2 regions of the Paenibacillus sp. FSL K6-1330 genome follow, and region 2 is predicted to be linked to the other one. Evidence: riboswitches for the same ligand, from Rfam matches in the RefSeq annotation. Region 2 holds a riboswitch; the other holds the start of a gene.

Region 1 (3,496 bases), 1.3 Mb from region 2:
GTGTGATGGAGAGAGTGGCATTGGCCGAGCAAGCGGTGATCCGGTGGTAACGGCAGGAGCAGGAAAGGTTGCGCTGATCACGGGCGCGTCGAGCGGGTTCGGACTGCACATCAGCTTGGAGCTGGCAAAAGCAGGTTATGACGTGGCAGCGGGTCTGCGCAGGCCGGAGGCGGCTGCAGAACTGTTGGCCCGAGCCGAACAAGCCGATGTTGCCAAGCGTATTCACGTATTTCAGCTGGATATCTGCATCGAGGGACAAGTCAAGGCCGCTGCCTTGGAGTTAGAGAAAAGGTATGGCCGCTTGGACGTGCTGGTGAACAACGCCGGGGAGGCGGTAGGCGGCATGGTGGAGGAAGTGCCGCTTAGCGGCTGGCGAAAGCAGATGGAGACGAATTTTTTCGGGACCGTATCGGTGACACAGCATATGCTGCCGCTGCTCCGGCGAACCGAAAAATCCAAAATCATTCTCATGAGCAGCATTAGCGGCGTGGTCGGATTTCCGGGTTATGGACCCTATGCGTCCTCCAAATTTGCGCTGGAAGGGTTTGGCGAAAGCCTGTCCATGGAAGTAATGCCCTTTGGCATTGATGTCGTGCTGATCCAGCCTGGTGCCTATGGTACGCCGATCTGGAACAAAAGCTTTGGGGAGCTTACGGTGAAGGAAGGATCACCCTACAGCGGTCTGCTGAAGGGCGTGCTGGACTATTCCGAGCGGACAGCCAGGGGAAGCGGGGATCCGCAGGAGGTAGCCAGGCTTGTGGCAAAAATTGCGTCCATGGCTAAGCCCAGGTTCCGCTATATGTTGCCCCGAGGCACGCGGGTGATCGCATGGATCAAGGGCGTACTGCCGGATCGGCTGTTTCAGCGGATCATTTATCGGATGCTGGGTCGGCGTTAATCATGCATGCAGCGAATGATTCATGGCCTTAACTTGTCATGCGATGTTTGGTAAGGTAAATGGAATCACCCTTTTCTGGATGGGGACGGGTGAAGCAAACCGAGCAGTTCTCCCATCTTCACCTTGGAGCCGGGTTCCAGATCACCGCGAGGGGTAAACGTGCCGTTCTCCGTCAAAAGTACAACTGTAGAGCCGAATTCAAAGTACGCGAGTTCATCGCCGATTTCGTATTTTTTCACGTTCTCGTCAGCATAACGGATGCTGCTTACGTTCATGGCTCCGACCTTCACGACGGCGACTTCGCCGAACTCATGCGCAATATAGGTAATGAGGCGCTCATTGCGGCTGAGCACATTCCGGATATGGGTCATCGCAAAATCGTTCACGGGGTAAACGCGTCCCTTCAAATGCTCGCTTTCCGCCTGAACACCGGTTACCGGGGAATGAATGCGATGATAGTCGGTCGGGCTTAAATACAATACAAATGCATAACCGTGGATGTAGTTTTCCATTCTCGGTGATTTCGCGAGCAGCTCGCTCAAGGTATAATCCTGTCCCTTAACGCTCAGAATGGTACCGGCGTTGACGACGCCCATTGCCGAAATTGTGGCATCGACTGGGCTTACCATGGCGTCGGCGGTGTCATCTATGGCGCGGAGGCCTATTTTTAACCGGCGGGAAAAGAACTCGTTCAGTGAGCGGTATTCGTTGATTTCTTTCTCCGCTTCGTGCGCCGGAATTTGATAAATTCGTATGAATGCAGGTATTAGATGACGGCTCAGCCGGCTGTGGGAACAATGCCCCATGATTCGGGACAGCCACTTGCGGGAAGACAGCTCAGTCATCAGACGCAGCAATTGTTTAGCCATGTCATTCTCCTTTGTACATAGGTGTCAGCAATAAACGTTGGTGGAAAAGCCAATCACTCTGATATTGACATAGAATGAGATGGAAATCAATAAATAGCCATTTTTGAAAAAAGGTTCTTGCTTATTCCGGAGTGAATGTGTATTTTAAAGTTAACATAAAACCGAATAGGAATACGGGGGCTTGAGTGAATCAGGCTGAGATTGCAGCTGCTATCCGCTGTTGACCGTTAATCTGAACTGGGTAATGCCAGCGTAGAGAATATCCGACCCTGCCTACATAGGGCCTATTTTTCCGTCTGCGCGTTTTTCCAGACGGTTTTTTGTTGTGTTTACACAAAAATAGAGGTGGAGAGGGGAATGTGTTGTTATGGGAACGTCTGTGCAAGAGAAGTTGGGGGTTCAGCCCCGAAAAGGACTGCGGTTAAGCGATATTTTGGTTACGGTACTGGTATCACTGGTGCTTGGCGTCATTTATCACTTCTGGGGTTCGGTTTACAATCTGTTAAAACCGCTGTTCTTTGAAGCGGATGAGTTGTTATACGGCATGTGGTTCGCTGCAGCCACGCTTGCTTACTTGTTGATCCGGAAGCCGGGAGTGGCCATTATCGCGGAAGTGGCGGCGGCCCACGTAGAAGTGCTGTTTGGCAGCGGCTGGGGATTGACCCTACTGCTGTATGGCGTCATTCAAGGACTGGGGGCTGAATTGGTATTCGCGGCGTTCCGTTATCGGAGCACCTCGGCGTGGACGCTGGCGATTGCCGGTGCCGGTGCAGCCATCGGCTCGATGATCATGGACTTCTATTACAGCTATACGGATGACCTGCAGACGTGGATGTTCCTCGCTAAATACGGTATGCGGGTACTTAGCGGCGCTGTCATTGCAGGCCTTCTTATGCTCCTGCTGGCTAAAGCGCTCGACCGTACGGGCGTGACATCCCTGCTCCGTCCTGCGTCGAAGAAGGATTACGAAGCACTGGATGATCCGCGCCATGTCTAATGCCACGGTTAGCCAGGTTCCGGCTCAGTCTGCTGAGATGCTTCCGGAACCGGCCGTGTATGTAGAGGGATTGCGTCTGAAGTATCCGGGCGAGGAGCGATTGATGTTCAAAGACCTCTCCTTCTCGGCTGTCCGCGGGGAGAAGGTGCTGCTGCTCGGTCCGAGCGGCTGTGGCAAATCCACGCTGCTGCAGGTGCTTAGCGGGATGATTCCCCGCGCGACGGAGGTGCCGATGAAATGCGAGGCCCAGCTGATTCCACGCTCTTGGGGTTATGTATTTCAAGATCCGGATACCCAGTTCTGTATGCCGTACGTGGATGAAGAGCTGGCTTTCGTACTGGAAAATCTAAGTGTCCCTCGTGACGAGATGAAGGATCGGATGCAAGCGGCCCTGCGCGAGGTGGGGCTTGATCTTGAGGAGCTCCATATGCCGATCGGGCATTTGTCCCAAGGCATGAAGCAGCGACTTGCGCTGGCATCGGCTCTGCTGCTGGAGCCGGAAGTGCTGTTGCTTGACGAGCCGTCTGCGCTGCTCGACCCGGAAGGCAGGGAGCAAATCTGGTCCGCGGTGAAGGCCGTTTCGGAAGGGCGTACGCTGATCATCGTGGAGCACCGGATTGAAGAAATGGCCCAATATGTGGATCGTGTCGTGCTGTTCAGCCCGGATGGGGTGATTCTGGGCGAAGGTCCCCCAGCAGCGATATTCGCTGAATATGAGCGGGAACTCCAAGC
Region 2 (3,496 bases):
CGAGATATCTTTAACTCCAATAAATAATGAGATTATCGAGAGTACCACAACGGCTGCAAATAAGTATCTAATCTTCATGGCTCTTCCTTCTATGCGTATGTCTCTAAAATATCCGGGATCTCGCAATTTTCAACGCCATTCTCATTGAGATTGATTATCAATCGCGCTCTGATATGCATTATATCATCCTCATTCTGGCTCGACAAGGGTAATTGAGAATCAAAATCAATTAATTTGTTCATACTTGTATATTTTGTTCATGAATTGTTCATAATATGAAGTTTCGAGAAGACATAGCTAATATCCTCAGGTAGGAAGCACTCCTTTCGTTTAAACCTCCATATAATGAAGCTTCTCAAAAAGCCAAACGGATTCAATTCATATTTAATATATAAGGGAAATTATATTTAATCAAAAGTCGTTGACAATTACTCTAAGTTATATTAATATACTAACATAAATATTATTCCTAACTAAACGTAAGTTAATATGGAATGATAATTAAAAATATTGCTAAATAAGCAACATGCATATTTGCTTGAAGTAAAGGACATCTTCTTATCAGGCGAATGCAAATTCGATTACACCAGGAGGTTTTTTTTCAATGTCTAAAGATTTTTCAACTGCACTCAAAAGTCGCCGTTCTTATTACGGGATTAGCAAAGAATCCGTTATCTCGGACGAGCGTATTCAGGAAATCGTAAACGAAGCGGTTAAGTATACCCCGTCTTCTTTCAACTCTCAAAGTGCACGCGTCGTTGTATTGCTTGGCGAACAGCATGATAAACTGTGGAACATCACGGAAGGCATCCTGAAAGAAGTCGTTGGCGATGAAGAAGCATTCAAATCCACTGCCGACAAAATGGGCGCATTCCGCGCTGGTTACGGTACGGTATTGTTCTTCGAGGACAACAACGTCATTGCCGGGCTGCAACAGAACTTTGCCGCTTATGCCGACAACTTCCCGATTTGGTCCAACCAATCCAACGGCATGCTGCAATTTGTAGTATGGACATCCCTTGAAGCAGAAGGTCTGGGCGCATCCCTGCAGCACTACAACCCGCTGATCGACGAAAAAGTAAAATCCGAATGGAACATCCCGGAAAGCTGGAAGCTGCTTGCTCAAATGCCTTTCGGTAAGCCGGTTGCTGAACCAGGCGAAAAAGAATTTGCACCGCTTGAAGATCGCGTAAAAGTATACAACTAATTAAATAGATGAAAAAAGGCCGCCTCCCTAAGTTCCCGCAACTTGGATAGGCGGTCCTTTTATAATGGGCAAAGATTGAAAAACCGATCACTAAGCGATACAATTAGTCAAGTAAGAACCCTCGAACTTCTAAGATAACAGAAGCTCCGGGCAAACTTGCGATAACCAACTACATAGAATGTTGGCTGTACTAGGGGTGCCATGTGCTGAGAGACGGCGGTTTGCCGTTAACCCTTAACACCCGATCTAGGTCATACTAGCGTGGGGAAGTGTAGCATTTATGTTTATTTCTTTTCGTAGGCATAACTGCACTTTCTTCACGGGGTGCGGTTTTTTTGCGTGGACTTATATCATGGGGAGGAAATAACAATGAATGAGCTTGTATGCGGAACCAGTCGGATCGTTGGGTGCCGGTTCTCGGTATTTCCCATGACGGACCGGTTTGTGGAGGTCATCATGGGCGCACTACATTCCGTAGATACGGGGAAGGTATGGATTCAGACAGATGATGTGAGCACCTGTATTCGTGGACGTGCAGAGCATGTCTTTGATGTTACAAGGGCGATATTCGCCTATGCTGCAGCGAGTGGCGTGCATACCGTTTTTAATGGTACTTATTCCATCGGTTGCCCCGGAGATACGGACGCCGATGTATATATGACCGAGGATTCGACTCTCTTAAACAACGACATCGGGGAACATGCCGATATTGAGACTGCTTGCCAATTCGCTCTATACCCCATGGGTACCGATGACTACATGGATGTCATCTACGGTGAAGTTAATCGTACGAAGGCAGCCGGGACATTCGCCGGAAGCGTTCATTACGCCAGCCGATTGGATGGGTCTCTGGCCCAGGTGTTTGGATCCCTTGAAGAGGCTTTTTTACATGCGATTCAATCTGACAGCAGCCATTTGGTCATGACTGCGGTTGTGTCCGCACACAGCCCTTCGGTCAAAGCCGCATCGAATTGAGCTTTATTGAGGCAGACAAAAGCCCGGCAAGCGCCGGGCTTCCTGTCACTACTGCCAAGAATCTTGACGGTTTAAACCCAAGCACTCAAGATAATTACGAGCAGGATAAAGAGAACCAAAATAATTCCTACTGAATTGTTCCATCCACCGCCGCCATATACTCCGCTCATGAAGATCCCCTCCTGGATTTAAAGAATGACGTGATGTAATCACACTATTATAGTATTTCCCGTCTCGTGCTAGTGTCACGGCTAATGTACCCCTCTTTTTATATTGGCAAGGAAATTCTATTCGTCATAACCAATGAGAAGCTTGCCTCCGTACGGATGGAGCATTTCCTCGGTGAATGCCATAAGAACTGAAGGATCATCCTGGCGATACATCGCCGTGAGCGCTGCTTCCAATCGTTCTCCCAAGATCGAGTCATAGCGGTTGAACAGACGGAACAGCGTTTTCCCTTCACCCGTCCACTCCCGGTTCACCCTAAGTACAAAATCACAGAGAATCGCCGCTATTTTGTGCACCGTAAACCACTTTTCGGCATCCCTTCGGGGACTCTGCAAATCCAGCAGGTACTCGGTTAGCATATAACGGTATTCGTTAATGTCGGTTAGCATCAAGGGCATGGGTCCGTAATTCAAGTCGCTTCGAGCTTCCGCCTGCACCTCTTCTCCCTCAGGCAGCGCGTGCAGCACCGTCCCTTCTACGACCATCCGCTGCAATGAAGGATTCGCCGCGATCACTCCCTCATCGAAATATTCGCGATAGGAGGATAAAGACAATATAAATATTTCCGCGATCCACCCATGTGCCTCTATCGTCTTCCTGCTGAAATCATGACCATCCCGTTCAATGACTATGATGTCCAAATCGGATTGTTCGTTATATTCACCTCTGCTCGCGCTGCCGCCAAGCACAGCAAGCAAACAGTCGGGATAATCGTATTGTATGATGCGTTCCGCTGCCTCTACCGGTTCCATCCTCATGACGTTTCCTCCAGTATGATTCTGATCCTCCCGAAAAAAGGGCTCAAAATATCTAATTCAGCTAAAACCCTAAACGTACCTGAATCATATGGTAAATAAATAAACGATTACCCTCATGTTGATGACAAGGAAGAAGGGATAGATGAGATGAACTATATTCATATGCTCTCCAAATTAGGTATGGGCAGTGCCCACCCGGGAGGATTCGAGGCAACCCTCCGAATGCTGAAGAATTATCCCATTCAACCGGGCAGCCGCATTTTGGAGGTCGGGTGTGGAACGGGCAGAACTGCATGCCATCTCTCGGAGATGGGGTATCAAGTAACGG

The links. A riboswitch is a leader RNA that binds a small molecule or an ion and turns the genes downstream of it on or off. The one in region 2 is predicted to bind thiamine pyrophosphate.
Region 1: another riboswitch for thiamine pyrophosphate. It lies ahead of NYE54_RS28655 (ECF transporter S component); the one in region 2 lies ahead of NYE54_RS22705 (YkoF family thiamine/hydroxymethylpyrimidine-binding protein).

Annotation. Positions count from the first base shown of each region.
Region 1 covers NZ_CP150269.1:6,273,524-6,277,019, reverse strand. Annotated here, with positions in the region: gene NYE54_RS28665 (SDR family oxidoreductase) at 1-898, shown strand, start outside; gene asd (archaetidylserine decarboxylase) at 964-1,767, opposite strand; TPP riboswitch at 1,931-2,043, shown strand; gene NYE54_RS28655 (ECF transporter S component) at 2,135-2,764, shown strand; gene NYE54_RS28650 (ABC transporter ATP-binding protein) at 2,757-3,496, shown strand, end outside.
Region 2 covers NZ_CP150269.1:5,015,575-5,019,070, forward strand. Annotated here, with positions in the region: gene NYE54_RS22695 (ABC transporter permease) at 1-78, opposite strand, end outside; gene NYE54_RS22700 (nitroreductase family protein) at 605-1,207, shown strand; TPP riboswitch at 1,390-1,492, shown strand; gene NYE54_RS22705 (YkoF family thiamine/hydroxymethylpyrimidine-binding protein) at 1,577-2,182, shown strand; gene NYE54_RS22710 (sporulation protein YjcZ) at 2,254-2,352, opposite strand; gene NYE54_RS22715 (nucleotidyltransferase domain-containing protein) at 2,470-3,168, opposite strand; gene NYE54_RS22720 (class I SAM-dependent methyltransferase) at 3,316-3,496, shown strand, end outside.